Microterricola viridarii: one gene and its partner. The main gene of each other region encodes a partner of the protein of the gene in region 2 in a complex. Links are inferred from orthologs where the notes say so. Each region holds a gene or a part of one and is shown on either strand. Other genes may lie near its edges.

Evidence for each region.
Region 1: the proteins of hisF (region 2) and hisH are in contact, whole or in part, in a crystal structure (PDB 6RU0), measured with the Thermotoga maritima proteins. The link is inferred for Microterricola viridarii from one-to-one orthologs. Residues at the interface, in WP_004080486.1 of Thermotoga maritima: Met1, Leu2, Ala3, Arg5, Ser40, Glu41, Asp45, Glu46, Ala70, Glu71, Ile73, Asp74, Ile75, Pro76, Phe77, Asp98, Lys99, Ser122, Gln123, Glu161, Thr195, Leu196, Asn247, Arg249, Glu251; in WP_004080484.1 of Thermotoga maritima: Asn15, Arg18, Arg22, Arg117, Leu118, Pro119, His120, Met121, Gly122, Trp123, Asn124, Asn134, Gly135, Tyr136, Tyr138, Val140, Tyr158, Glu180, Lys181, Ser182, Ser183, Lys184, Ile185.

Annotation. Positions count from the first base shown.
Region 1 is NZ_LT629742.1:2,856,816-2,872,997, reverse strand. The notes cover bases 10,728-13,641. They hold hisH (imidazole glycerol phosphate synthase subunit HisH), read left to right. Parts: upstream 10,728-11,820; coding sequence 11,821-12,462; downstream 12,463-13,641. Other genes in these bases: BLT62_RS13110 (SseB family protein), read left to right, coding at 13,361-13,641; priA (bifunctional 1-(5-phosphoribosyl)-5-((5-phosphoribosylamino)methylideneamino)imidazole-4-carboxamide isomerase/phosphoribosylanthranilate isomerase PriA), read left to right, coding at 12,574-13,320; hisB (imidazoleglycerol-phosphate dehydratase HisB), read left to right, coding at 11,213-11,824; BLT62_RS13130 (histidinol-phosphate transaminase), read left to right, coding at 10,728-11,203. Outside these bases: tRNA (N6-isopentenyl adenosine(37)-C2)-methylthiotransferase MiaB, read left to right, coding at 1-623; tRNA (adenosine(37)-N6)-dimethylallyltransferase MiaA, read left to right, coding at 623-1,636; dapF (diaminopimelate epimerase), read left to right, coding at 1,646-2,527; BLT62_RS13160 (class I SAM-dependent methyltransferase), read right to left, coding at 2,561-3,181; GTPase HflX, read left to right, coding at 3,225-4,814; BLT62_RS13150 (methylenetetrahydrofolate reductase), read left to right, coding at 5,017-5,991; metE (5-methyltetrahydropteroyltriglutamate--homocysteine S-methyltransferase), read left to right, coding at 6,151-8,499; transcriptional repressor LexA, read right to left, coding at 8,567-9,202; BLT62_RS13135 (LysM peptidoglycan-binding domain-containing protein), read left to right, coding at 9,689-9,982; more of BLT62_RS13130, read left to right, coding at 10,055-10,727; more of BLT62_RS13110, read left to right, coding at 13,642-14,197; BLT62_RS13105 (pyridoxal phosphate-dependent decarboxylase family protein), read left to right, coding at 14,321-15,736; BLT62_RS13100 (DUF1844 domain-containing protein), read right to left, coding at 15,806-16,182. UniProt on the Escherichia coli protein: IGPS catalyzes the conversion of PRFAR and glutamine to IGP, AICAR and glutamate. The HisH subunit catalyzes the hydrolysis of glutamine to glutamate and ammonia as part of the synthesis of IGP and AICAR.
Region 2 is NZ_LT629742.1:2,066,126-2,079,152, forward strand. The notes cover bases 4,708-7,452. They hold hisF (imidazole glycerol phosphate synthase subunit HisF), read left to right. Parts: upstream 4,708-5,570; coding sequence 5,571-6,335; downstream 6,336-7,452. Other genes in these bases: hisG (ATP phosphoribosyltransferase), read left to right, coding at 4,726-5,565; hisI (phosphoribosyl-AMP cyclohydrolase), read left to right, coding at 6,332-6,718; BLT62_RS09495 (anthranilate synthase component I), read left to right, coding at 6,760-7,452. Also shown: BLT62_RS09450 (primosomal protein N' family DNA-binding protein), read left to right, coding at 1-731; fmt (methionyl-tRNA formyltransferase), read left to right, coding at 732-1,649; BLT62_RS09460 (RsmB/NOP family class I SAM-dependent RNA methyltransferase), read left to right, coding at 1,646-3,082; rpe (ribulose-phosphate 3-epimerase), read left to right, coding at 3,700-4,380; BLT62_RS09475 (phosphoribosyl-ATP diphosphatase), read left to right, coding at 4,393-4,656; more of BLT62_RS09495, read left to right, coding at 7,453-8,283; BLT62_RS09500 (Trp biosynthesis-associated membrane protein), read left to right, coding at 8,286-8,879; BLT62_RS09505 (DUF6704 family protein), read left to right, coding at 8,962-9,192; indole-3-glycerol phosphate synthase TrpC, read left to right, coding at 9,196-9,984; trpB (tryptophan synthase subunit beta), read left to right, coding at 9,981-11,222; trpA (tryptophan synthase subunit alpha), read left to right, coding at 11,219-12,004; lgt (prolipoprotein diacylglyceryl transferase), read left to right, coding at 12,032-13,000.

The DNA of each region.
Region 1 (16,182 bases), 790 kb from region 2 along the record:
TCGTCGGCTTCCCCGGCGAGACCGAGGAGGACTTCCAGGAGACGCTGCGCGTCGTCGAGGAGGCCCGCTTCGCCACCGCCTTCACCTTCCAGTACTCCATCCGCCCCGGCACGCCGGCGGCGACCATGGAGGAGCAGGTCCCCAAGGAGGTCGTCCAAAAGCGCTACGAACGCCTCATCGCCCTGCAGGACCGCATCTCCTGGGAGGAGAACGAGAAGGTCGTCGGCCGCACCGTCCAAGTGCTCGTCGGCAACCACGCCGGCAAGAAGGATGCCGACACGAACCGCCTCTCCGGGCGGGCAGAGGACAGCCGCCTCGTGCACTTCGAGGTGCCGGCCGGCTCCGAGACGCCGCGCCCCGGCGACGTGGTCACCGTGACGGTGACCCAGGCCGCACCGTTCTTCCTCATCGCCGACTCCGTCGACGACGCCCCGCTCGCCATCCGGCGCACCCGCTCCGGCGACGCCTGGGACCGCCAGGAGGCGGAGTCCTGCGGCGTGCCGTCCGGCGCCGCCGACGGCGGCCAGGGCGCGCCAGGGCCAGTCCTCCTCGGCTTCCCGACACTGCGCGCGGGCGGCGCCAGCACCGTCCCCATCTACAACACCGACGACGAGCTGCGCTGATGCGGCCCGGCCGGCCCGGGGCAGACCCGGCCGCGCTGATCGCCGTCGTCGGGGCCACCGGCACGGGCAAGTCCGCGCTCTCCCTCGACATTGCCGAACGCCTCGCCGCCGACGGCATCGCGGCCGAGATCGTCAACGCCGACGCGATGCAGCTCTACCGCGGCATGGACATCGGCACGGCCAAGCTGCCGCTCGCCGAGCGCCGCGGCATCCCGCACCACATGTTCGACGTGCTCGGCGTGCGGGACGAGGCGGCCGTCGCCGGTTACCAGGAGCAGGCCAGGGCGGTCGTCGACGACATCCGCGCGCGCGGGGCGGTGCCGATCGTGGTCGGCGGCTCCGGGCTGTACGTCTCCGCACTGGTCTACGACTTCCGCTTCCCGGGCACCGACCCCGTCATCCGGGCCGCACTCGAGGCGGAGCTGGCCGAGCTCGGACCCGGCCTGTTGTACCGCCGGCTGGCCGCCTTCGACCAGGCGACCGCGCTCCGGGTGGGATCCACAAACGGCCGGCGCATCGTCCGCGCCCTCGAGGTGATCGCCATCACGGGCGAGCCGAACGCGGCCGCCCTGCCGGACGAGCCAGAGCCCTGGCACCCGCTCGCCGTCATCGGCCTGGCCTCCGAGCGCGAGCAGCTCACCGCGCGCCTGGACCGTCGGGTCGAGCAGATGTGGGCCGACGGCCTGCTCGACGAGGCCCGCGCCCTGCTGCCGCTCGGCCTCGAGGAGGGCGTCACCGCCAGCCGGGCCATCGGATACACCCAGGCCATCGACGAGATCCACGGCCGCAGCACCCGGGCCGAGGCGATCGAGGCGACGCAGCAGCTCACCCGCCGCTACGCCCGCCGGCAGGTCAGCTGGTTCAAGCGCTACCCGCACGCGCACTGGCTGCCGGCCGCGACGGAGCAGGACGGGCCGGATGCCGGCGCCGCCCGCGTTGACGCAGCGCTGTCCGCCTGGCGGGCGGCCGGCGCAGCGCCGGCCGAGGCCGGCCGGAGCACACCCGCCGTTTAGACTGGGCGCATGGCTTTCGACCTCCACTTCACCAAGGGCCAGGGCACAGGCAACGACTTCGTGCTCTTCGCCGACCCGGACGGTTCGCACCCGCTCAGCCCGGCACAGATCGCCGCCGTCTGCGACCGGCGCTTCGGAATCGGCGCCGACGGGCTGATCCGGGCCGTGCGCTCCGACGCCCTGCCGGAGGGCGCCGCGGCGCTGGCCGAGGACCCGGACGCCGTCTGGTTCATGGACTACTGGAACGCCGACGGCACCCCCTCTGAGATGTGCGGCAACGGCGCCCGCGTCTTCACCCGCTTCCTGCTGGACCAGGGCCTGGCCGAGCTGCCAGCCGGCGACACCCTCTCGATCGGCACCCGCGCCGGCGTCCGGGACGTGCAGAGCAATCGCACCGGCTTCCAGGTAGACCTCGGCCGGTGGCGGCTGGCCGGAGGCGAGCCGCTCGTGCGCGCCAAGAACCTCCCGGTCGCCCGACCCGGCCTCGGCATCAGCGTCGGCAACCCGCACGTGGTCGTCGCCCTCGCCGACGATGCCGAGCTCGATGCCGCCGACCTCGGCTACATCCCACAGCTCGACCCCGCCCCGGAGGGCGGAGCGAACATCGAGTTCGTCGTGCCGGCCGACCCACTGGTGCACGACGGCGTCGGCCGCTTCCGCATGCGGGTGCACGAGCGCGGTTCCGGCGAGACGCAGTCCTGCGGCACGGGCGCGGCGGCCGCCGCCCTCGCCGTCCGGCACTGGGCCGGCGCCGGCGCGCCCAACCAGTGGCGGGTCGAGGTGCCGGGCGGCGTGCTCGGCGTGCGCATGTTCCCGACCGAGGACGGCGAGCACGTCGCGCTCTCCGGCCCGGCCGAGCTCGTCTTCGACGGGGTGCTCAGCCTCGGCTAGAGGACACTCGTGCCCGGCCGGGCACGCGGTTGGTTACTCCGCGGCGTCCGGACGGGTAACCTTCAGCACCCGGAAACCCTTGCTGATGGCCTCGCGGGCGATCTCCAGCGAGCCGGCGAACTCCGCCTCGAGCCAGCGTTGCAGCGAGTCGGAGCCGAGGTTGCGCTGAACGACCAGATAGGAGTCGGTGCCCGGCTTCAGGCGCGGCAGCCAGTGCTGCAGCATCGAGTGCAGCACGTCCTTGCCGACGCGGATGGGCGGGTTCGACCAGATGGTCTCGAACCGCACGTCCTCCGGCACGTCCTCAGGCCGCACGGCCCGGACGTTGCCGAGGCCGAGCTCCTCGGCGTTTCGCCGGACCAGCTCCAGCGCGCGGTCGTTCACGTCGACGGCCCACACGGTGGCCTCCGGGGATTCCAGGGCCAGCGTCAGGGCGATCGGGCCCCAGCCGCAGCCGAGGTCCAGCAGATTGCCGGTCGCCGGGGGAGTCGGCGCATAGCGCAGCAACACCTCGGTGCCCTGGTCGATGTGGTCCGGACTGAAGATTCCGTTGGAGGTCGTGACCTCACGGTCCTGCCCGCCGAGGCGCACCTGGATGCGGCGCAATTTGAGCTCACTCCCCGGATCCGCGCTGAAGTAATGCTCTGAAGCCATACCAGCGAATCTATCGCAGATTGAAACCCGTAAACTGAGAGCAATGACTGACGCCAGCAACACCACCAACGACAGCACCGGCACCGACGCCTTTGACGGCGACGGTGCATTCGAGAGCGACGACGTCGTCGCCCGGGTGCTGGCCAGCGCCGAGGCCCGGTCGGCGGGCAGCGCCCACTTCAGCTCCGGCATCTTCGCCAGCGGAGCGCAGGCGCTGCAGACCGAGACCGGCGCCGCCGCGTTCAGCGACGGCGAGCAGCTCGACCGCGACGACCGCAACGCCTTGCGGCGCGTGCCGAGCCTCTCCACCGAGCTCGAAGACGTCACAGAGGTCGAGTACCGCCAGCTGCGCCTCGAGAACGTCGTCCTGATCGGCATCTACATGCAGGGCTCGGTGGATGACGCCGAGAACTCGATGCGCGAACTGGCCGCCCTGGCGGAGACCGCCGGTGCCACCGTGCTCGACGGCCTGCTGCAGCGGCGCCCCAACCCCGACCCGAGCACCTTCCTGGGCAGCGGCAAGGCCCGCGAGCTGGCCGGCATCGTGCAGGCTCTCGGCGCCGACACCGTCATCGCCGACACGGAGCTCGCGCCCAGCCAGCGCCGCGCACTCGAAGACGTGGTCAAGGTGAAGGTCATCGACCGCACCGCCGTCATCCTCGACATCTTCAGCCAGCATGCGAAGAGCCGCGAGGGCAAGGCGCAGGTCGAGCTTGCCCAGCTGCAGTACCTGCTGCCCCGCCTCCGCGGCTGGGGTGACTCCATGTCGCGCCAGGCCGGTGGCCAGGTGGGCGGCGCCGGCGCCGGCATGGGCAGCCGTGGCCCCGGTGAGACCAAGATCGAGCTGGACCGCCGCCGCATCCACACCCGGATGGCGAAGCTGCGCAAGCAGATCGCCGCGATGAAGCCCGCCCGCGAGGCCAAGCGGGCCAACCGCCGCCGCAACGCGGTGCCCTCCGTCGCCATCGCCGGCTACACCAACGCCGGCAAGTCCAGCATCCTGAACCGCATCACCCACGCCGGCGTGCTGGTGGAGAACTCGCTGTTCGCCACCCTCGATGCCACCGTGCGCAAGAACACCACCGCCGACGGGCGCATCTACACGCTGGCCGACACGGTCGGCTTCGTGCGCAACCTGCCGCACCAGCTCGTCGAGGCGTTCCGCTCCACGCTGGAGGAGGTCGCCGACTCCGACCTCATCGTGCACGTCGTCGACGGCTCGCACCCCGACCCGGCCGGCCAGATCGCCACCGTGCGCGACGTCATCGGCGAGGTGGGCGCCCGCGACATCCCGGAGCTCATCGTCTTCAACAAGTCCGACCTGATCGACGACGACGCCCGAATGGTGCTGCGCGGCCTCGAGCCCCGCGCCCTCTTCGCCTCCGCCCGCAGCGGTGAGGGCATCGACGAGCTGCTCGCCACGATCGGCGAGATGCTGCCGGACCCGAGCCTCGCCATCGAGCTCGTCGTGCCGTACGACCGCGGCGACCTGATCTCGCTGCTGCACGAGAAGGGCCGGGTCATCTCGACCGAGTACGTCGAGACCGGAACCCTCGTGCACGCGCGCATCGCCGCCGACCTCGAGGCCCTGTTCTCGGCCTACCGCGCCCCGGCCGGCGCCCTCGAGGCCTAGCCCGTCACATTCGGTCACAGCCTGCCGGCCGCTGACCGCCCGTTGTATTCTCTGTGAAACGTTGTTGCCGTCTGACGGCAACCAGAGCGACAGCCGAGCCCGGCATCCGCCCGCAACCACACCCGCACTGTGCGGTGGTGCGCGGCCTGACGGTTCGACACCCCTGCACCGCGCGGCATCCGCCCACGCAGAGGAACACACCTTGGCCGCTTACCACCACGTCTCGCCCCGAGCGGGCGGCCACAGCGGAGTCGTGACGCCCGTCTCGTTCGAGCTTTTCCCGCCCCGCACGGATGCCGCGGCCCTGGCGCTCGGGCGAACCATCGACAAGCTGGCGGAGGCCGACCCGGCGTTCATCTCCGTCACCTACGGCGCGGGCGGCTCCTCCCGGGAGCGCTCCCTCACCGTGCTCCGCTACATCCTCGAGCACACGGCCGTCGAGCCGATGGCCCACCTCACCTGCGTCGGCTCGTCCCACGCCGAGGCGAACAGCCTGGTCCGGCAGTTCCTGGACGCCGGCATCACCAGCTTCCTGGCCCTCCGCGGCGACCCGCCGAGCGGCGTCACCGGGCCAGCCGAGCTCGGCGACCTCGGCAGCGCCGCGGAGCTCGTGCAGCTGATCCACCGGGTGCAGGAGGAGCGCGAGCCGTTCTCCCAGAAGCGCGTGCCGGGGGCCAGCCAGGGCAGCCGCATCGCGCGGCGCCGCCGGCCGGAGCGCGTCGCCGTCGCGGCCTTCCCAAACGGGCACCCGCGTGCCCGCGGATCGAGCGCCGACGTCGACAGCCTGCTCGCCAAGCAGGTCGCCGGCGCGACGCTGGCGATCACCCAGCTCTTCTTCCACGCCGACGACTACCTCGGCTTCGTCGACCGCGCCCGCACGGCCGGCGTCACCATCGACATCGTGCCGGGCCTGATGCCCGCGACCACCCCGACCCGGCTGGCCAGGATCGCCGAGCTGACCGGCGAGGAGATCCCCGCCGAGCTCGAGATCGCCCTCGAGGTGGAGCCCAGCGAAGAGGGCCAGCACGAGATCGGCGTCGACTACATCGCCCGCGTCGCCGCCGAGGTGCTCGCCGGCGGTGCACCCGGCCTGCACCTGTACACCTTCAACCAGCACCGCGCGGTGCTCGGCGTGCTGGAACGCCTCGGCCGAATGCCGGCGGTCGCCGGCCGCTAGCGCAGGCCCGCGACCGACCCCGTACCCCGGCCCCACGTCGGGCAACGCCCTCTGGCACCCTTCCGCACTACCCCCATGTCTTTTTCCGACGACCGCCGAACCCGAAAATCCCGCAGGCCGCACCACCCAGCGGCCGCACCCCATCAGTAAGGACGACGAATGACCGCACGACCCACTCCCGCCCCGGCGTTCCCCGCCGGCACCATCCTCGGCTACCCGCGCATCGGCCGCCGGCGCGAGCTCAAGCACGCCGTCGAGGCGTTCTGGGCGGGCAGCATCACCGCCGCCGAGCTCGAGCAGCGTGCGGCAGAGCTCCGCGCGACCACGAGGGCCCGGCTCGCAGGCCTCGGCCTCGGCCGCGGCGACTCCGCCATCCCAGAGAGCTTCTCCTTCTACGACCACGTTCTGGACACCGCGGTCACCGTCGGAGCCGTGCCGAGCCGCTTCGCGCAGCTGGTGGCGGATGACGGCAGCCTCGACCTGGCCGGCTACTTCACGCTGGCCCGCGGCGCCGGCGACAACCTCCCGCTGGAGATGACCAAGTGGTTCGACAGCAACTATCACTACCTGGTGCCGGAGATCGGCCCAGAGACCGAGTTCCGGCTGGCCAGCGACCGCCTGGTGCGCGAGTTCGAGGAGGCGAAGGCGGCCGGATACCTGACCCGCCCCGCCATCGTCGGCCCGGTCACCTTCCTGCTGCTGGCCAAGGCGAGCGACGGCGCCCCGGCCGGATTCGAGCCGATCTCGCGCCTGGACGAGCTGCTCCCCGTCTACACCGAGCTGCTCGCGCGCCTGCGCGCCGCCGGGGCGGAGTGGGTGCAGCTGGACGAGCCCGGCCTCGTCAACGAGAGCATCCCCGTCGCCCGCCCGGTGCAGCTGGCCGCATTGGCGGAGGCCTACCGCGTGCTCGCGGGCGCGACCGCCCGCCCGGCGATCTTCGTGGCTGCGCCCTACGGCGCGCTCGGCGACGCTCTGCCCGTGCTCGCGGCATCCGCCGTCGAGGCGATCGGGCTCGACCTGGTGCGCGGGACCCTGCCGACCGGGCTGGGGGAGGAGACCGCTGCGGCGCTGGCGGCCAAGACGCTCGTCGCCGGCGTCATCGACGGGCACAACATCTGGCGCGGCGACCTCGAGGCGGCGCTGACCGCGGCCGAATCGCTCGGCGCGCTCTCGCCGGCCGTCTCCGTGTCGAGCTCGACCTCCCTGCTGCACCTCCCGCACGACGCGAGCGAGGAGACCAAGCTGGGCGCGCTCGGCAACTGGCTGGCCTTCGCCGACCAGAAGGTCGGCCAGATCGCGGCCGTCGCCGCCGGGCTCCGCGACGGGCGGGAGAGTGTCCGGGCCGAGCTGGAGGCCGCGGCGGCAGCCCTCGCCGAGCGGCTGGCCGCGCCGGGAGTGCGCGATGCCGCCGTCCGGGCGCGCACCGGCGCGCTCGGCACGGCCGACTACGAGCGTGGCGACTACGCCGAGCGCGTCGCCGCCCAGGAGGCGGCCCTGCCGCTGCCGCTGCTGCCGACCACGACGATCGGCTCCTTCCCGCAGACCCCCGACATCCGCCGCGCCCGCGCCCGGCTGAACTCCGGCGCGCTCAGCCCGGCCGAGTACGAGGGCCTGATGAAGGCCGAGATCGACCGGGTCGTGCGGCTGCAGGAGGAGATCGGGCTCGACGTGCTCGTGCACGGCGAGCCGGAGCGCAATGACATGGTGCAGTACTTCGCCGAGTACCTCGACGGCTTCGCGGTGACGGAGCACGGCTGGGTGCAGTCCTACGGCAGCCGGTGCACCCGCCCGTCGCTGCTCTGGGGCGATGTGTCCCGCCCCGCCCCGATCACGCTCGGCTGGGCGGTGTACGCGCAGAGCCTCACCGAGAAGCCGGTCAAGGGAATGCTGACCGGCCCGGTGACGATCCTGGCCTGGTCGTTCGTGCGCGACGACCAGCCGTTGGGGGAGACCGCGACGCAGCTTGCCCTCGCTCTCCGTGACGAGATCGGCGAGCTGGAGGGCGCCGGAATCGGCATCATCCAGGTCGACGAGCCGGCCCTGCGCGAGCTGCTCCCGCTGCAGCGCGCGGACCACGCCGGCTACCTGGACTGGTCCGTCGGGTCCTTCCGCCTGGCCACGGCCGGGGTGCGCGCCGAGACCCAGATCCACACCCACCTCTGCTACTCGGAGTTCGGTGACGTCATCGACGCGATCGGCCGGCTGGACGCCGACGTGACGAGCGTCGAGGCCGCCCGGAGCCGGATGGAGATCGTCGATGACATCGGCCGCAGCGGGTTCGACCACGGCATCGGGCCCGGCGTGTACGACATCCACTCGCCCCGCGTGCCCGGGGTCGCCGAGATGACGCAGCTGCTCGAGCGGGCGTTGGAGGTCGTGCCCGGCCGCCGGCTCTGGGTCAACCCCGACTGCGGTCTGAAGACGCGCGGCTACGCCGAGACCACGGAGTCGCTGCAGAACATGCTCGCCGCCACGCAGGCGGTCCGCGCCGGGGCGGCCGCGCTCTAGTCGAGACATGCCAAACAGGGAAGGGCCCCGATGCGCAGCATCGGGGCCCTTCCCTGTTGTGTTCGGATCAGACGCTGCGGAGCACCGCGACGATCTTGCCCAGGATCTCGGCGTAGTCGCCGAGGATCGGCTCGAAGTTGCTGTTGCGCGGCAACAGCCAGGTGTGGCCGTCGCGCTGGCGGAACACCTTGACGGTGGCCTCGTTGTCGAGCATGGCCGCGACGATCTCGCCGTTCTCCGCCGTCTTCTGGGCGCGCACGACCACCCAGTCGCCGTCGCAGATGGCGGCGTCGATCATCGACTCGCCGACGACCTTGAGCATGAACAGCTCGCCCTTGCCGACGATCTGGCGGGGCAGCGGGAAGATCTCGTCGATCTGCTGTTCGGCGGTGATCGGGATGCCGGCGGCGATGCGCCCGACGAGCGGCACCATGGCGGCATCGCCGACGGTGGCCATCGGGGTGGCGAAGCTCTCGCCCTCGTAGCTCTCCGTGCCCTCGTTCTGCGCCGGCACCTCGATGAGCACCTCGAGGGCGCGCGGGCGGTTGGGGTCGCGGCGCAGGTAGCCGCTGAGCTCCAGCTGCTTGAGCTGGTAGGTGACGCTAGAGAGCGAGGCCAGGCCGACGGCGTCGCCGATCTCGCGCATGCTCGGCGGGTAGCCGCGCGCGCTCACAGAGCGCTGGATGACGTCGAGGATCGCCATCTGCTTCGCGCTCAGGCTCTTGCGCCGGCGGTTGCCCGGCTTCGCCGTGCCCTTCACGTCGGGGGGTGTGTCGCGCTCTGTCGTCACCGTGCTGCCCTCGCTGTCCTGTCTTCGTGCCGCTTCCGAATTGCTGTGCTGACCAGCTGTGATCTGGCCACACAACGCCGGGGCGGTGTGCGCATCTGACCGTGTCAGAGGTGCCTGATTGTCTGTCTCCAGACACTCACGACTTTATCGCGAGCCGGGTGTCTCGGCAAACGAATGTTCGAGTGTGTCGCGCGTTTCTTCCGAATTTCTCGAAGAAAGGCTTGCATCTTCGAATCATTCGAATGTATGTTCGGAACACAGCTTCGAATCCGGTCCCACCCGAGGGCCCGGGCGCGAATCCCAGAGGAGGTCGAAATGAGTGCAGTACACGCAATCCCGGCGAATGTGCAGGCCGTTCAGGGCGCTGGCGCCCCGGTCGTTGTTCGTAGCCACCTTCGATTGACCAGCCGCGGCCGTGTCGTGTTCACGACGCTCGTAGCCCTACCCATCGTGGCCGGTGCGCTCATGTTCGCCGTCAACGGCGGCGGCGCCGTCGCCGGCGACGCCAGCCAGCAGGGCGCCAGCTTCGACTACATCTCCGTGCCGCCGGGGGAGTCGCTCTGGACCCTCGCCGTTGACCTGGCACCGCAAGCCGACCCGCGCGATGTCATCGCCGCCTTCATCGAGCTCAACCAGCTCGACTCCTCGCAGGTCCAGGCCGGCCAGCGCCTGGCCGTCCCCGCCGGCTACTAGCGCCGCACAGCGGGCGGCGCCCGCGGCGTAACGATCACGCCGGCGCCCAGACGCTCCCCATAGACTCGTACGGTGACGAATCTCAGCGATCTCCCCCTCCGTGACGACCTTGTCGGGCAGCAGCCGTACGGCGCCCCGCAGGCCGCCGTCCCCGTTGCCCTCAACGTCAACGAGAACAGCCACGGCATCCCGGAGGACGTCGCCCACGACATCGTGGCCCGCGTCGCCGCGGCCGTGCTCAGCGTGAACCGCTACCCGGACCGCGAGTTCACCGAGCTGCGCGAGAGCTTCGCCCGCTACCTCGGCCACGGCCTCGACGCCGCCAACATCTGGGCGGCGAACGGCTCCAACGAGGTGCTGCAGCACATCCTGCAGGCCTTCGGCGGCCCCGGCCGCACCCTGCTCAGCTTCACGCCCACCTATTCGATGTACCCGCTGCTCGCCTCCGGCACCGGAACGGAGTGGATCGGCGTGCCGCGCGGCGCCGACTACACGATCAGCCCGGAGGATGCCGCAGCGGCCGTGCGCGAGCACCAGCCCAACATCATCTTCCTCTGCTCCCCGAACAACCCCACCGGCACGCCGCTTCCGCTGGCTGTCATCGAGGCCGTCTACGAGGCCAGCCAGTATGACGACGGCGCCGCGATCGTCGTCGTCGACGAGGCGTACGCCGAGTTCTCGCCGGAGGGCACGCCGAGTGCGCTCGGCCTCCTGCCCGGCCGGCCGCGCCTGCTCGTCTCACGCACCATGAGCAAGGCCTTCGCCTTCGCCGGTGCCCGGGTCGGCTACCTGGCCGCAGACCCCGCCGTCACCGACGCGCTGCGCCTGGTGCGCCTCCCGTACCACCTGTCCGCCTTCACACAGGCCGCGGCCAATGCCGCGCTGGCGCACTCCGCCGAGATGCTCGGCATGGTCGGCGAGATCCGGGTGCAGCGCGACCGCCTCGTGCGGGAGCTCGGCGCGCTCGGCTACGAGCCCTACGAGAGCGCGAGCAACTTCGTGCTGTTCGGGGGCGTGGCCGACCCGCACGCCGTCTTCGAGGCGCTGCTGGCCCGCGGCATCCTGATCCGCGAGGTCAGCCTGCCCGGCCAGATGCGCGTCACGGCCGGGACAGAGGCCGAGACGACGGCGTTCCTGACCGCGCTGGCCGAGATCGGCCCCGACGGCCGCGGTTCCGGCGGGCCCGGCGGGGCAGCGTCACAGGCCCCCGGCGGTGAATAGAATCAAGGTATGATCCTTTCTGCGCCCCGTACCGCCTCGATTCGCCGCGAGACCAGCGAGTCCAGCATCGAGCTGTCGATCAACCTGGACGGAACCGGCGTCGCCGACATCCAGACCTCCGTCCCGTTCTACGACCACCTGCTCACGGCGTTCGCGAAGCACTCGCTGACCGACCTCACGGTGCGCGCCCACGGCGACACCGAGATCGACGTGCACCACACCGTCGAGGACATCGGCATCGCGCTCGGCTTCGCGATCCGCGAGGCGCTCGGCGACAAGAGCGGCATCTCCCGGTACGGCGACGCCCTCGTCCCGCTCGACGAGGCGCTCGTGCAGGCCGTCGTCGACATCTCCGGCCGCCCGTACCTCGTGCACAGCGGCGAGCCGGCCGGCTTCGAGTACCACCTCATCGGCGGCCACTTTACCGGCTCGATGGTGCGACACGTCTTCGAGGCCATCACCTACAACGCTGCCCTCACCGTGCACATCACCGTGCTGGGCGGCCGCGACGCGCACCACATCGCCGAGGCCGAGTTCAAGGCCTTCGCGCGAGCCTTCCGCCAGGCCAAGGCCGTCGACCCGCTCGTCGTCGGCATCCCCTCCACCAAGGGCGCGCTGTGAGCGCACCGAGCGTCGTCGTCCTCGACTACGGAACCGGCAATGTGCACTCGGCCGTCAAGGCCCTGGAGCTCGCCGGCGCCGACGTCACCCTGACGGCAGACCGCAAGCTCGCCCAGGAGGCCGACGGCCTGCTGGTTCCCGGTGTCGGGGCGTTCAGCGCGGTGATGAGCGCGCTGCGCGCCGTGCGCGGCGACGAGATCATCGACCGGCGCCTCGGCGGCGGCCGGCCCGTGATGGGCATCTGCGTCGGCATGCAGGTCTTGTTCGAGCACGGCGTCGAGCGCGGCGTCGACACGGAGGGCCTCGGCGAGTGGCCGGGCGCCGTCACCGAGCTGCCGGCCGAGGTGCTGCCGCACATGGGCTGGAACACGATCGAGACCGGCGAGAACTCCGTGCTGTTCAACGGCGTCGAGGACGAGCGCTTCTACTTCGTGCACTCCTACGCGGCCCAGAGCTGGACGCTCGATGTCATGCCGCCCTTCCCCGAGCCGAGCCTGAGCTGGGCGGAGCACGGCGGGCGCTTCCTCGCAGCGGTCGAGAACGGGCCGCTCTCCGCCACGCAATTCCACCCAGAGAAGTCGGGGGATGCCGGCATCCGCCTGTTGAAGAACTGGCTGGACTCCCTGCGCTCAGCCTGAGCGAAATCGCCCCGCCAGCCCCGGGGGTGCGGAGCGTCAGGCGCCGAGCGCGTAGTATCAACTGTTTGTGTCGGCCGCCCGAACGTGGCGGCCATCGAGTCAAGGACAATCATGAGTGAGTTCAACAAGACCCCGCGTCTTGTGCTTCTGCCCGCTGTTGACATCGCCGGCGGAAAGGCCGTGCGCCTGACCCAGGGCGAGGCCGGCACCGAGACCAACTACGGCGACCCCGTCGACGCCGCGGCCGACTGGGCCGCCCAGGGCGCCGAGTGGATCCACCTGGTCGACCTCGACGCCGCATTCGGCCGGGGCAACAACCACAGCGTGGTCAAGAAGGTGCTGCGCCAGGTCAAGGGCGTGCACATCGAGCTGTCCGGCGGCATCCGCGACGACGCCTCGCTGGAATCCGCCCTCGACATGGGCGCCAAGCGCATCAACCTCGGCACCGCCGCACTCGAGAACCCCGAGTGGGCCGCCAGCGTCATCGCCCAGTACGGCGACGCCATCGCCGTCGGCCTCGACGTGCGCGGCACCACGCTGGCCGCCCGCGGCTGGACGCAGGACGGCGGCGACCTCTGGTCCGTGCTGGACCGCCTCGAGAGCGCCGGCTGTGCCCGCTACGTCGTCACCGACGTGACCAAGGACGGCACGCTGCAGGGGCCGAACATCGAACTGCTCAAGCAGGTCATGGCGCGCACCCACCGCCCCGTCGTCGCCTCCGGCGGCATCTCCAACCTCGACGACATCGCGGCCCTGCGCCAGCTCGTCCCCGGCGGCCTCGAGGGCGCCATCGTCGGCAAGGCGCTCTACGCGGGCGCATTCACGCTGGCCGAGGCGCTGGACGTCGCGAGCGACTGAGCCGGACCCCGAGCAGCCCGTGCCCACGCAGCCCGAACCAATGCGACCCGACCCGACGCCAGCCGACCCGACGCCAGCCGACCCGGCGCAGCCGCAACCCGGTGCAGCGCCGCAGCTTCCCGCGCACCTCGCCGACTCCGCCGGCCAGCCCTGGGCCGGCCGCAGCTTCGACGAGAACACGCACGCAGAGGATGACGGCTCCGCGCCGCCGGAGTTGCTGGACGCCCTCGCCCGCTTCCGGGCGGGGGAGCACGGGCAGGCCGGCGTCGTCGACGCCCTGCGCGGCGCCCGACTGCTGATCCCGCTCGTCGCCCACCTCGGTGAGGCCGGCGAGAACGAGCACGGCCACACGATCGACAAGAGCCAGGAGCTCTCGATCGTCACCGTCGCCGGACCGGACGGCCGCAACGTGCTGCCCGTGTTCAGCTCGGTGCGGGCGATGGCCAGATGGAACCCGCGGGCCAGGCCGGTGCCGGCCGACGGCGTGCGCGTCGCGCTGGCCGCCGCCAGCGAGAACACCGACCTCGTCGTGCTCGACCCGCTCTCGCCGACCGAGTTCGCGCTGCGCCGCCCCGCCCTCTGGGCGATCGCGCAGGCACAGGAGTGGCGGCCGAGCTTCGAGTCCGGCGAGGTGCTCGAGGCCTTCCAGCACTCGGTGCGCACCGAGCTCTCCGTGCTCTCCGTCACCCTCGTGCCCGGCGACCCCGGCGCAGTGCTGGCCGGCCCGGAGCTGATCGTGCGGCTCGAGCTCGTCGACGGCCTCACCCGCGAGCTGCTCGACGCGACCCTCGCCCGACTCGCGCAGCGCTGGGCCGCCAGCGACGTCATCGCCACGCAGGTCGACTCGCTCACGGTGAAGCTGGTCCGCTCCGCCTGAGCCGCGCCGTTGACGGACCGGGGGAGCGGGCGGAGAATCGGGGGAGCGCGCCGCGCGCAGAATCCAGGTCTCCGGATGGACACTTCTCAGCCTTCACACGCCCCGTCGGATCCCGACACCCCGATGGATCCCGTTCCGCTCAGCGGGGGCACCCAGACAGCCCCGGCACCGACGGCGGACTACGACGCGGTGCTCGACACCGCCGCCGGCGTGGCCAGGCGCTGGCTGGACGGCGTCTTCAGCCGCCCGATCCCCGCCACCCACGACATCGACCAGGTGAAGGCGGCCATCGGCCGGGAGCTGCCGCCGCACGGGCTCGAGGCCGAGTCCGTGATCGAGCAGCTCGCCGCAGCGGTCGAGCCGGGGCTGATGGCGAGCCAGTCCGGCCGCTTCTTCGGCTGGGTGATGGGCGGCACCTATCCGGTCGCCCTCGCCGCCGACTGGCTGGTGAGCGCCTGGGACCAGAACGCGGGGATGCGCGACGCGACACCCGGCGTGATCGCCGCGGAGGAGCTGGCGGGCGAGTGGCTGCTGCAGCTGCTCGGCCTGCCGGGCAGCTCCGACGTCGGCTTCGTGACGGGCGCGACGGCCGCCAACTTCGTCGGGCTGGCCGCCGGCCGCCAGCACGTGCTCGAGCAGGCGGGCTGGGACGTGAACCGCGACGGCCTGAGCGGCGCCCCGCGAATCCGCCTCATCGCCGGCGCAGAACGGCACGGCGCGGTCGACCTCGCCGCACGCTACCTCGGGCTCGGCGAGGCCACCCTGGTCCCCGCCGACGCGCACGGCCGGATCAGCATCGCCGGGCTCGCGCGGGCGCTCGGCGAGGGGAGCGGCCCGACGATCGTCTGCCTGCAGGCGGGGAACATCCACTCGGGGGCGTTCGACGACTTCGCCGCGGCATCCGCCCTGTGCCGGGCCGCCTGCGCCTGGCAGCACGTCGACGGCGCCTTCGGGCTCTGGGCGGGCGCCGCCCCGGGTCTCCGTCACCTGACCGCCGGGTACGAGCTCGCCGACTCCTGGGCGACCGACGCCCACAAGACCCTCAACGTGCCCTACGACTGCGGGGTGGCGATCGTCGCCCGCCCCACCGCGCTGCACACGGCATTCGGCGTGCACGCGAGCTACCTGCTCGCGCCGGCGGCCGGGGCCGACCCGTTCGAGAAGGTGCCGGAGATGTCCCGCCGCGCACGCGGCGTCCCCCTCCTGGCCACCCTGCGCTGGCTCGGCCGCGACGGGGTCGAGGAGCTGGTCACCGGGCTCGCCCAGAACGCGAGCAGACTCGCGGAGGAGCTCGCGGCGCTGCCCGGCGTCAGCATCCTCAACGATGTCGTGTTCACCCAAGTCTGCATGGCGATGCCGGATGACGAGGCGACCACGGCACTGGGGGAGCGCCTGCTGGCAGAGGGCCGCGTGCTGGCCTCGCCGTCGCACTGGCACGATCGGGCCGTGCTGCGGTTCTCGGTGAGCAACTGGGCGACGGACGCCGACGAGGTGCGCACCACGGTCGACGCCGTGCGGGCGGCGCTGCCGCCGCGCTGAGCCTCTCGCTCCGCGCGGCCGCGCGCCGGCCGGGTGTGGCTGCCTAGTGTGGCCGCCGGGTGTGGCTGCCTAGTTGACGGGGCCGGTGTACTTCTCGCCCGGGCCCTGGCCGATGGCATCCGGGATGACGGAGGCCTCGCGGAAGGCCAGCTGCAGGGAGCGCAGGCCGTCGCGCAGGCTGCGGGCGTGCATGTCGCTGATCTCGGGGGCGGCGGCGGTGATCAGGCCGGCAAGGGCGTTGATGAGCTTGCGCGCCTCGTCCAGGTCCTGCTGCGTCTCGGGGTCGTCGGCCAGGCCGCACTTGACGGCGGCCGCGCTCATCAGGTGCACGGCGGTGGTCGTGATGACCTCAACCGCTGGCACGTCGGCAATGTCACGGGTGGCCTCGGCGGCCTGTGCTGCTGCGGCGTTCTCGTCGAATGCCGGGTTTTCATCAAAATTATTGC
Region 2 (13,027 bases):
GCACCTGCGGGGGGCACGCGCTGCGCACCGTGCGGATCGGCGCCGGGCGCACCGCAGAGGAGCTCGGCCGGGCCTTCCCCGGCGCGCTCGTCGTCGTCGCCGACGGCGAGAACCCGATCCTCAGCGTGAGCGCGAAGCCCGCGCTGGTGATCGCCACCCGCGGGGCCGAGCCGGTCGCCGCCGGCGGCTATGCCGCCGTGCTGCTGCTGGACGGCGAGCGGATGCTCGGCCGCGAGTCCCTGCGGGTCGCAGAGGACGCACTGCGCTGGTGGTCCAACGCGGCCGTGCTGGCCGCGCCCGGGGCGCCGGTGATCCTGGCCGGGGTGGGCGGCGCCCTCGCCTCCGCGCTCGGCACCTGGCAGCAGGCCCAGTGGGCCGGCCGCGAGTTCGCCGACCGGCGCGCCCTGCGCTTCCCACCCGCCGTGCGCACCGCCTCCGTCACCGCGGCCCCCGGCGTGCTCGACGGCGCGCTGGCCGAGCTGCGTGAGCTGGACGGCGTCGACATCCTGGGGCCGGTCCCCGCCCCGCCCGCCGGGCCGGGCGCGGCGGCATCCGACGGCCTCATGCGCGCCATCGTGCGCTTCGACTACGCGGCCGGCGCCGAGGTGGCCCGGCGCCTGCGGGCCGCCATCGTCGCCGTGGCGAGCTCGCGGAGGCGGCCGCCCAAGGGGGGCGCCTTCCGGCCCGCACCTACACTGAGAGTTCGATTTGATGACCCGGAGATCTTCTAGATGAGACTTGTTTTTGCCGGAACGCCCGACGCCGCGGTGCCGAGCCTCCGACTGCTCGCGGGCGGCCCGCACGAAATCGCGGCCGTCGTCACCCGGGAGGATGCCCCGCAGGGGCGCAAGCGCATCCTGACCCCGTCTCCGGTGGCGCAGGCCGCCGCAGCGCTCGGGCTGCCGGTCATCAAGGCGAACCGCCTCGACGAGGCCGTCACCGCCCAGATCGCGGCGCTCGGCGCGGAACTCGGCGTCATCGTCGCCTACGGCGGGCTCGTGCGCGAGCCGCTGCTCTCCACGCCCCGCCTCGGCTGGATCAACCTGCACTTCTCGCTGCTGCCGCGCTGGCGCGGGGCCGCCCCGGTGCAGCGGGCGCTCATCGCCGGCGACGAGCGCACCGGCGCCGACGTCTTCCAGCTGGTTGCAGCCCTCGACGCCGGCGACGTCTTCGGACGGATCGAGCGGCCCATCACCGAGGCGGACACGTCCGTGACGCTGCTGGCCGAGCTCGCCGTCTCCGGCGGGGCCCTGCTGGCCCGCGTCGTGGACGAGCTCGCCGACGGCAGCGCCGTCGCCGTGCCGCAGAGCGGCGAGCCCACCCCGGCTGCCAAGCTCGGCATCGACGACGCCCGGCTGCACTGGTCGGAGCCCGCCGAGACCGTCTTCCACCGCTACCAGGGCGTCACCGCCGAGCCCGGCGCGTTCACCCTGCTCGACGGCGCCCGGTTCAAGCTGCACGAGCTCCGCCACGCGCGGGATGCCGCAGCGCTGCCGCCCGGGCACATCAGATCCGTCGACGGCCGCGTGCTCGTCGGCACCGCCAGCACCCCGCTCGAGCTGCTCCGTGTGCAGCCGGCCGGCAAGACCCCGATGAACGCCGCCGACTGGTGGCGCGGCATCGCAGCAGAGGAGGTGATCGCCGAATGAGCGATCCCAGGAACAGTTCGCCCCGGCGGAACAGCCAGGGCCGGGCGCCGCAGCGCCGCCCACAGCAGCAGGTGCAGCCCGCCCGGCTCGTCGCCTACGAGGTCATCGCCGCCGTGCGCGAGTCCGACGCCTACGCCAACCTGCTGCTGCCCAGCCGCATCCAGAAGGCCGGCCTGAACTCGGCCGACGCCGCGCTGGCCACCGAGCTCACCTACGGCACGCTCCGCATGCAGGGCTTCTACGACAAGGTCATTGAGCTCGTCGCCGACCGCACCGTTGACAAGATCGACCCGGCCGTGCTCGACGTGCTGCGCCTCGGCGCCCACCAGCTGCTGGCCACCCGGGTGGCCACGCACGCCGCCGTCAACGAGTCGGTCGCGCTGGCCAGCCAGGTCGCCTCCCGCTCGGCCACCGGCTTCACCAACGGCGTGCTGCGCACCATCTCGCGCAGCTCGCTCGAGGAGTGGCAGGGCTGGGTGCAGGAGGAGACCGAGGGCGCCGACGAGAAGCTCGCCGTGCTGCACTCGCACCCGGCCTGGGTGGTGCGCGCGCTCCGCGCCGCGCTGGACGCCGAGGGCCGCGCCGACGAGCTCGAGCAGCTGCTGCAGGCCGACAACGTCGCCCCCAGGGTCAACCTGGCGGCGCTGCCCGGCCTCGTCGATCAGGTGGATGCCGCCGGCCTCGGCGACGCGGACGCCTTCTCGCCGATCGGCTTCGTGCTCTCCGGCGGCGACCCGCTCGGCGTCACGGAGCGTTTCGGCGGCCGCGTGCGCGTGCAGGACGAGGGCTCCCAGCTGGCGGCACTCGCCCTCAGCCGGGCCGAGCCGGTCGTCGCGGGGGAGCGCTGGCTCGACCTCTGCGCCGGCCCCGGCGGCAAGGCGGCGCTGCTCGCCGCCGAGGCGCGACTGGGCGGCGCGGAGCTCACCGCCAACGAGCTGGTGCCCGCCCGGGCCGGCCTCGTGCGCAACGCCCTCGCCGGCGTGCCCGGCGAGGTGCCCGTGCTGGAGCTGGACGGCACCACCATCGGCGACACGCACCCCGCCGCCTTCGACCGGATCATGCTCGACGCGCCCTGCACCGGCCTCGGCGCGCTGCGCCGGCGCCCGGAGGCCCGCTGGCGCAAGACGCCGAACGACGTCGCCGAGCTGAGCGTGCTGCAGGGCAAGCTGTTCGACGCCGCCTTCGCCGCGCTGAAGCCCGGCGGCATCCTCGCCTACGTCACCTGCTCGCCGCACCTCGGCGAGACGCTCGGCACCGTCAACGGCGCCCTCGCCCGCTGGGGCGACGCGCTCGAACAGCTGCCGACCCGCGAGGTGCTCGAGGGCATCGCCGCGAACCCGCTGGACGTCGGCGGCGACGGCCGGACCGTGCAGCTCTGGCCGCACCGCCACGGCACCGACGCCATGTTCATCGCGCTGTTCCGCAAGAACTAGCCGCACCCGTCCGCCGGGCGGCCGCACCTCGGGAGGCGTTCGACGGGTCGGGAGGCACCTGTCGGCCGAAACCCGCCTCCCGATCCGCCGTCTGCCTCCCGATCGGTCGCGGCGCCCGAAGCCCTGAGCGACTTCGCGGGAACGGCTGCCTGCGGCATCCGCCGGCCCGGCCACACGCGCTGGTCGGGTGTTGGTTTCGGTCGCTGGCGCTCCCTCGAGCCAACGGGGTTGCGGATCCGGAGGCACCCGCGACATCGGGAGGCAACTTCGGGCCGGAAACAGCCTCCCGATCCGCCGTCGGCCTCCCGATCGGTCGCAGCCGCTCCCTCGAGCCAACGGGAGCACGAGGCTGGAGCTGGCCCTTTCCGTTGATCGAGTAGGCCCGCGAGTGTCGTATCGAGATCTCGCAACGGGGTCTCGATACGCGCCGCAGGCGGCGCTACTCGACCAGCGGGTGGGTGCCACCCGTGTCCCGGGGCGTTGGCTTCGGTCGCTGGCGCTCCCTCGAGCCAACGGGGTGCATGCGCGCATCCGCACGGCGGCTGGAGGGCGCCGCGCCGCGAGGGACGAGCAGCCGAGCCAACGTGGGCAGCCGCCCGCTCGCTAGCATAGGAGCCATGTCGACCAGCAGCGCCCCCCGCATCAACCCCAGCATCCTCACCGCCGATTTCGCGAACCTCGAGCGCGAGCTCGGCCGCATCGCCACCGCCGACTTCGTGCACGTGGACGTCATGGACAACCATTTCGTGCCGAACCTCACCTTCGGCAAGACGATGGTGGAGCGCCTCAACGAGGTCTCCCCGATCCCGCTGGACGTGCACCTGATGATCTCGGATGCCGACCACTGGGCGCCCGGCTACGCCGAGGTGGGGGCGGCATCCGTCACCTTCCACGCCGAGGCCAGCACCGACCCGGTCACCCTGGCCCGGCGGCTGCGCCAGCGCGGCGCCCGCGCCGGCATCGCCCTGAAGCCCGGAACCGACGTCGAGCCGTACCTGGAGCTGCTTCCCGAGTTCGACCAGATTCTCATCATGACCGTGGAGCCCGGCTTCGGCGGGCAGAGCTTCATGACCGACATGATGCCCAAACTCCGACGCGCCGCCGACGCCGTGGCCGCCAGCGGCCTGGACGTCTGGCTGCAGGTGGACGGCGGCATCAGCCTGGACACCATCGGCACCGCGGCCGAGGCCGGCGCGAACACCTTCGTCGCGGGCTCCGCCGTGTATAACGCGGGCGAGCCGGAGGCGCAGATTGCGGCCCTGCGCGCCGCCGCGGCGTCATCGGCCCACAAGCACTAGTACCCTGTAGAGGTGAAAACTTTCGACGCCCTCTTCGCCGAGCTCTCCGAGAAGGCCCGCATCCGCCCCGAAGGATCGGGAACCGTGCGTGAGCTCGACGCGGGCGTGCATGCCATTGGAAAGAAAATCGTCGAGGAGGCCGCCGAAGTGTGGATGGCCGCCGAGTACCAGAGCGACGACGAGACCGCCGAGGAGATCTCGCAGCTGCTCTACCACCTGCAGGTGCTGATGCTGGCGAAGGGTCTCAGCCCCGCCGACATCTACCGACATCTCTGATTCGCCGCGCACCAGTGCCGGCCGCTCATGTCACCGATGACTGATCCACACGAACCAGAGAGCACCACCATGCTGAGAATTGCCGTGCCCAACAAGGGCTCACTGTCCGACACCGCCGCCCAGATGCTGTTCGAGGCGGGCTACACCGGCCGCCGCGACCCGCGCGAGCTGCACACTCCCGACCCCCGCAACGACGTCGAGTTCTTCTACCTGCGCCCGCGCGACATCGCCACCTACGTCGGCTCCGGCGCCCTGGATGTCGGCATCACCGGCCGCGACCTGCTGCTGGACTCCGGCTCGCCCGCCACCGAGGTGCACGAGCTGAACTTCGCCGAGTCGACGTTCCGCTTCGCCGGCCCCGCCGAGCGCTTCCGCGAGCTCGGCGACCTCGCCGGCGTGCGCGTCGCCACCAGCTACCCGGGCCTCGTCGGCGATTTCCTCCGCGAGAAGGGCATCGAGGTCGAGCTGGTCAAGCTCGACGGCGCCGTCGAGTCCGCCGTGCGGCTCGGGGTCGCGGATGCCGTCGCCGACGTCGTCTCCACCGGCGCCACGCTCCGCGCCGCCGGCCTGGCCATCTTCGGCCCCGTCATCCTCGAGTCCACCGCCGTCCTCATCCGCTCCGCGGACGAGAAGCCCGGCGTGGCCACCCTGCTCCGCCGCCTGCAGGGCGTGCTCGTCGCCCGCCAGTACGTGATCATGGACTACGACATCCCCGTCGCGCTGCTGGAGCAGGCCACCCGCGTCGCCCCCGGCATCGAGTCGCCCACCGTCTCCCCGCTGCACGACCCGGAGTGGGCGGCCGTGCGGGTGATGATCCCGCGGGCGGAGACGAACCAGATGATGGACGCGCTCTACGAGATCGGCGCCCGCGCCATCCTCGTCAGCTCGATCCACGCTGCGAGGCTGTGACGGCCATGGCACTCTCCGTGCGCGTCATCCCGTGCCTCGACGTGGCCGACGGCCGCGTCGTCAAGGGCGTCAACTTCCAGAACCTGCGCGACGCGGGCGACCCCGTCGAGCTGGCCAAGCGCTACTTCGAGCAGGGGGCGGACGAGCTCACCTTCCTCGACGTCACCGCGACCGTCGACAACCGCTCCACCACCTACGACGTGGTGCGGGCCACCGCCGAGCAGGTCTTCATCCCGCTCACCGTCGGCGGCGGCATCCGCAGCGTTGAGGACGTCTCCCGGCTCCAGGCCAACGGCGCCGACAAGGTGGGCGTGAACAGCGCCGCCATCGCCCGCCCGGCCCTGATCGCCGAGATCGCCGACCGCTTCGGCTCGCAGGTGCTCGTGCTCTCGCTCGACGTCAAGCGCAGCGAGCGCACCGAGTCCGGCTTCGTCGTGACCACCCACGGCGGCCGCACCGAGACCGACCTGGACGCGCTCGACTGGGCGCGCCAGGCCATCGAGCTCGGCGTCGGCGAGCTGCTCGTCAACTCGATCGATGCCGACGGCACCAAGGCCGGCTTCGACCTCGAGCTGATCCGCATCATGCGCGAGCTCAGCACCGTGCCCGTCATCGCCTCCGGTGGCGCCGGCGCAGTGGAGCACTTCCCGCCGGCGATCGCCGCCGGCGCCGATGCCGTGCTGGCCGCCTCCGTGTTCCACAACGGCGAGCTCACCATCGGCCAGGTCAAGGCGGCCATCGCGGCCGAGGGAATGCCGGTGCGCGCATGAGCGACAACGCGAACGGCACCGGCACCGGCAACGCCGACGTCGACGCCGTCATCGCCCGCGCCGCCTTCAACGCCGACGGCCTGCTTCCGGCCATCATCCAGCAGCACGACACCCGCGAGGTGCTGATGCTCGGCTGGATGGATGCCGAGGCACTCCGCCGCACCCTGACCGAGGGCCGCGTCACCTTCTGGTCGCGCTCCCGCCAGGAGTACTGGCGCAAGGGCGACACGTCCGGCCACGCCCAGTTCGTGCGCGGCGCCGCACTCGACTGCGACGACGATGCGCTGCTGGTGCAGGTCGAGCAGATCGGGGCGGCCTGCCACACCGGCGCGCTCTCCTGCTTCGACGTCGACCCCCTCCAGCCCGTCATCCTGCCCGCCTGAGACACAGTTCGCCCGACGTTCGCCCCGACGAGGAGCCTGACATGAGCACCGGAACCACCACGCGCGCCGACTTCGACGCGGTCGCCGCCGAACACCGGGTGATCCCGGTGATGCGCGAGCTCTTCGCCGACGGCGAGACGCCCGTGAACATCTACCGCAAGCTTGCCGAGGGCCGCCCGGGCAGCTTCCTGCTGGAGTCGGCTGAGCAGGGCGGCATCTGGTCCCGGTTCTCCTTCGTCGGCGTCTCCTCCTTCGGCGTCCTCACGCAGAACGAGGAGTCCGTCGCCTGGATCGACTACGGCGCCCCCGCAGAGCGCGTGCTCGGCGACGCGGCCGGCCTCGCGCCGCTCGCCGCCCTCGAGCAGCTGTTCGAGCGCTGGAAGACGCCGCAGCTGCCCGGCCACCCTCCGCTGACCGGCGGCCTCGTCGGCTTCATCGGCTGGGAGGCCATCCGGCAGATCGAGAAGCTGCCGAACAAGCCGCCGAAGGAGTCCGGCGTGCCCGGCCAGGCGTTCAGCTTCGTCGCCGAGCTCGTCGTCATCGACCACAAGTACGGCACCGTGCAGCTGATCGCCAACGTGCTGAACGACGGCCGCGACGACGCGGACACCCTGTGGACGGACGCCCAGTCCCGCCTGGACGCCCTGCAGCGGCGCCTCGCCCAGCCGTCGGAGGCGTGGCTCGCCGAGGTCGACATGAACACGGCCCCGCACGGGCGCTCGCGCACCGCGGAGGCCGACTTCCTGGCATCCGTGGAGACCGCCAAGGAGTACATCCGCGACGGCGACATCTTCCAGGTCGTCATCTCGCAGCGCTTCGAGCAGGACTGCACCGCCGCCCCGATCGACGTCTACCGGGTGCTGCGCAGCCTCAACCCGAGCCCGTACATGTACCTGCTCAGCCTGGAGACCCCCGACGGCGAGCCGTACTGGATCGTCGGCTCCTCGCCGGAGGCCCTGGTCAAGGTGCAGAGCAACCGCGTCTTCACCAACCCGATCGCCGGCTCCCGGCCGCGCGGCGCGACGCCGGAGGCCGACGCCGACCTGGCCACCGAGCTGCTGGCCGACGCCAAAGAGCGCGCGGAGCACCTGATGCTCGTCGACCTGGCCCGCAACGACCTGGCCAAGGTGTGCACCCCCGGCAGCATCGAGGTGACCGAGTTCATGCGCATCGAGCGGTTCAGCCACATCATGCACATCGTCTCCGCCGTCGAGGGCGACCTCACGGAGGGCAAGAACGCGATCAGCGTGTTCCGGGCCACGTTCCCGGCCGGAACCCTCTCCGGCGCGCCGAAGCCGCGCGCCCTGCAGATCATCGACGAGCTCGAGCCGGCCCAGCGCGGCGTGTACGGGGGAGTGGTGGGCTACTTCGGCCTCGCCGGCGACGCCGACCTCGCCATCGCGATCCGCACCGTCACGATCATGGGCGGCGTGGCCACCGTGCAGGCCGGGGCCGGCCTCGTGCTCGACTCCGTGCCGCAGACCGAGTTCGAAGAGACACAGAACAAGGCCGCGGCGCCGCTGCGCGCCGTCGCCGTCGCCAACGCACTACACAGGGTGGTCTGAGCATGAGTGCCGCACGAATCAAGGGGCTCCTCATCGTCGGCGGGCTGCTGTCCGCCGTCCTCGCCCTCCTCGCCTGGACCCAGACCTGGGTGGTCGCGCACGTGGAGGGCATCCCGATCGACATCGACGGGGCCGCCGCCGCCCCCGCCCTGTCCGCGCTGGCCCTGGCCGGGCTCGCCCTGGGCGGCGCGCTGGCCATCGCCGGCCCCGCCTTCCGGCTGGTGCTCGGCGTGCTCGAGGTGCTGCTCGGCGTGTCCGTGGTGATCGCCTCCTCCGCCGCCATCGCCGACCCGGCCGCCGCCGCCATCGCCGACGTCACCAAGCTCACCGGCGTGGCCGGCGACAGCGCCGTTCTGGCGCTGATCTCGGATGCCGCCATCACGCTGTGGCCGTGGGTCGGCGTGGCCTCCGGCGTGCTGTTCGCCGCCGCCGGCCTCGGCGTGCTGCTCAGCTCGCGGCGCTGGCCGGGCCCCGGCCGCAAGTACCAGGCGGTGCGCCTGGAACACGCCGACGGCGCCCCCCTCAGCGCCAAGGACGCTGCCATCGACAACTGGGACGAGCTCAGCCGCGGCAGCGACCCCACCGACCAGCAGTAACCCCGCTCTTCCCCGGCTGCCCGGCCGCATGCGGCGGAGCCGCTAGACTTTCACACACCCCCTTCAACCTCTAAGGAGAACCATGAGCACAGAGTCAGTCGAGCCAGGACACGGCAATTCGCCGGCCGCATGGACCTCGGTCGTCATCATGCTCCTCGCCTTCCTCATCGGAACCGTCGCGTTCTTCCTGGAGCAGGAGTGGCTCGTCTGGGCCTCCGCCGGGCTCCTCGTCGCCGGCCTCATCGTCGGCTGGGCCCTCGCCAAGGCCGGATACGGCGTCAACGGCCCGAAGTACGCCCCGAAAGCGCACTAGCGAGTGCTGACCGAGCTCACCGCCGGCTCCGTTGAAGATGCCGAGCGGCGGCGCCTGAGCCGCCCATACGCCGCCGTCGAGGCCGCCGCTCTGGCGCGCCCGGCGGCCCTCGACGCCCTTGCCGCGCTGGCCCCGGCCGAGCGAGTCAAGGTCATCGCCGAAGTCAAGCGGTCGAGCCCGTCGCGCGGCCAGCTGGCCGAGATCCGCGACCCCGCCGCGCTGGCATCCGCCTACGAACAGGGCGGGGCCAGCGCGATCAGCGTGCTCACCGAGGAACGCAAGTTCGGCGGCTCGCTCGCCGACCTGGAGGCCGTGCGCGCCGCGGTGAGCCTGCCGGTGCTCCGCAAGGACTTCATCGCCACGCCGTACCAGGTGCTCGAGGCCCGCGCCGCGGGCGCCGACCTGGTGCTGCTCATCGTCGCCGCGCTCGAGCAGCCGCTGCTCGCCGAGCTGCACACGCTGATCCTCGAACTCGGCATGACGCCGCTCGTCGAGACGCACAGCGCCGACGAGCTGGAGCGCGCCATCGACCTCGGTGCCGCACTCATCGGCGTCAACGCGCGCAACCTTTCCACCTTCGAGATGGACAAGAACCTCTTCGGCACCCTGTCCGAGCGCATCCCGGCCGGAACCATCAAGGTCGCCGAGTCCGCGGTGCTCTCCGCGGCGGATGTCGCGCACTACCGCGCGGCCGGCGCCGACGTCGTGCTCGTCGGCGAGGCGCTCGTCACGAGCGACCCGATCCGCACGCTCTCCGAATTCCTGGCGGTCCCAGTAAGGAATCAACCGTGACGAACCCCACCGACCCGACCCCCTCCCGCAACCTGCGCGACGAGCTCGGCCCGTACTTCGGCGACTTCGGCGGGCGCTTCGTGCCCGAGTCGCTCGTCGCGGCCCTGGACGAGCTCACCGAGGCCTACGAGCTGACCAAGAAGGACCCGGCGTTCGCGGCGGAGCTCGCCGAGCTGCACAAGACCTACACCGGCCGGCCCTCCATCATCACCGAGGTGCCCCGCTTCGCCGAGCACGCCGGCGGCGCCCGCATCATCCTCAAGCGCGAGGACCTGAACCACACCGGCTCGCACAAGATCAACAACGTGCTCGGCCAGGCCCTGCTCACCAAGCGGATCGGCAAGACCCGCGTCATCGCCGAGACCGGCGCCGGCCAGCACGGCGTCGCCACCGCGACCGCCGCCGCCCTGTTCGGCTTCGAGTGCGTCGTCTACATGGGCGAGGTCGACACCGAGCGCCAGGCGCTCAACGTCGCCCGGATGCGCCTGCTCGGCGCGGAGGTCGTCGCCGTCAAGGCCGGCTCCCGCACGCTCAAGGACGCCATCAACGACGCCATGCGCGACTGGGTCACCAACGTCGAGAACACCAACTACATCTTCGGCACGGTCGCCGGGCCGCACCCCTTCCCGGCCATGGTCCGCGACTTCCAGAAGATCATCGGCGAGGAGGCCCGCGCCCAGGTGCTCGAGCTGACCGGCGCCCTGCCGGATGCCGTCGCCGCGTGCGTCGGCGGAGGCTCCAACGCCATGGGCATCTTCCACGCCTTCCTCGACGACCCCTCCGTCGCCCTGTACGGCTACGAGGCGGCCGGCGAGGGCGCCGACACGCCGCGCCACGCCGCCACCATCACCAAGGGCAGCCCGGGCGTGCTGCACGGCGCCCGCAGCATGATGCTGCAGGACGAGGACGGCCAGACCTACGAGTCGCACTCCATCTCCGCCGGCCTCGATTACCCGGGCGTCGGACCGGAGCACGCCTGGCTGAACAGCATCGGCCGGGCCGGCTACCGCCCCGTCACCGACGCCGCAGCCATGGACGCGCTCCTGCTGCTCAGCCGCACCGAGGGCATCATCCCCGCCATCGAGTCGGCGCACGCCCTCGCCGGCGCGCTGGAGCTCGGCCGCGAGCTCGGCCCGGACTCGACCATCCTGGTCAACCTGAGCGGCCGCGGCGACAAGGACATGGAGACCGCCGGGCGGTACTTCAAGCTGATCGACGAGGGGGCCACGCAGTCATGAGTGCTGTTGAGCAGACCATCCGCACCCGCGTGGACGCCGGCAGCGGCGCCCTGATCGGCTACCTGCCGGTCGGCTTCCCGAGCCTCGGCGGCAGCATCGACGCCGCCGTCGCGCTCGTCGAGAACGGCGTCGACATCCTCGAGATGGGCCTGCCGTACTCCGACCCCGTGATGGACGGCAGCGTCATCCAGGCCGCAACCCAGCAGGCCCTGGCCGACGGCTTCCGGCTGCGCGACGGCTTCGAGGCCGTGCGCGCCATCACCGCCCAGGTCAGCGCCCCGGTGCTGATCATGACCTACTGGAACCCGGTCGTGCAGTACGGCGTCGAGCGCTTCGCCGACGACCTCGCCGCCGCCGGCGGGGCCGGGCTGATCACGCCCGACCTGATCCCCGACGAGGGCGCTGACTGGATCACCGCCTCCGAGCGCACCGGCCTCGACCGCGTCTTCCTCGCCGCCCCCACCTCCACGCCCGAGCGCCTGCGCCGGGTCGTCGAGTCCAGCAGGGGCTTCGTCTACGCCGTCTCCACCATGGGCATCACCGGTGCCCGCGCCGACGTCGATGCGGCCGCCCGCAGCCTCATCGAGCGTCTGCGCGAGGCGGGATCCACGAGCGCCTGCGTCGGCGTCGGGATCTCCACGCCGGAGCAGGTGCGCGAGGTCCTCGGCTACGCCGACGGCGCCATCGTGGGCTCCGCCCTGGTCAAGGCACTCGCCGAGGGGGGAGTCGACGCCGTCGGCGCCCTCGCCCGCGAGCTGGCCGCAGGCAAGAACGAACTCTAACTTTTCACCGACCGAAAGGCAGTACTGGTGTTTGCACCGTTGAGCATTCCGAGCCCCGAGTGGAGCTACTTCGACCTCGGTCCGTTCCGCATCCACGCCTACGCCCTGTGCATCCTGGCCGGCATCGTCGCCGCGACGATCATGACCAGCATGCGCCTGACCAAGCGCGGTGCAGAGCCCGGCATCGTGCTGGACATCATCCTCTGGGCGGTGCCGCTCGGCATCATCGGCGCGCGCATCTACCACGTGCTCACCCACCCCGGCGACTACTTCTACCCGGGCGCCGACCTGCTGCGCACCCTGTACATCTGGGAGGGCGGCAACGCCATCTTCGGCGCGCTCATCGGTGGCGCGATCGGTGCATACATCGGATGCCGCATGACCGGCATCCGCTTCTGGTCCTTCGCCGACGCGCTCGCGCCCGGCATGTTGCTGGCACAGGCCATGGGCCGTCTCGGCAACTGGTTCAACGCCGAGCTGTTCGGCCTGCCCACCACGCTGCCGTGGGGCCTGGAGATCTCCCAGAGCAACCCGGCGTTCCCCGTCGGGCTGCCGGAGGGAACCCTGTTCCACCCCACCTTCCTCTACGAGATCATCTGGAACCTGGCCGGCGTCGCCGTCATCCTGCTGCTGGAGCGCAAGCTCACGCTGCGCTGGGGCAAGGCCTTCGCCGTCTACCTGATCTGGTACGGCCTCGGCCGCAGCTTCTTCGAGGCCATCCGGGTCGACCCGAGCGAGATGTTCCTCGGCGTGCGCACCAACATCTGGGCCGCCTGGCTGGCCGTGGTGATCGGAATCGTGCTGTTCATCGTGCAGTCGCGCCGCCACACCGGGGTCGAGATCAGCCCCTACGTGCCGGGTCGTGAATGGAACCCCGACGACGCTGATATAGAATCTGACAACGCAGATTCTGAGGAAGACGACCACGGCGATGGAGCCGCGACCATTCAGTCCACTGCCGCCGCAGCCACAAGCACACACGGCCCCAACTCCTAGGCTCACCCACCCAGCGAGTTCTGCTCA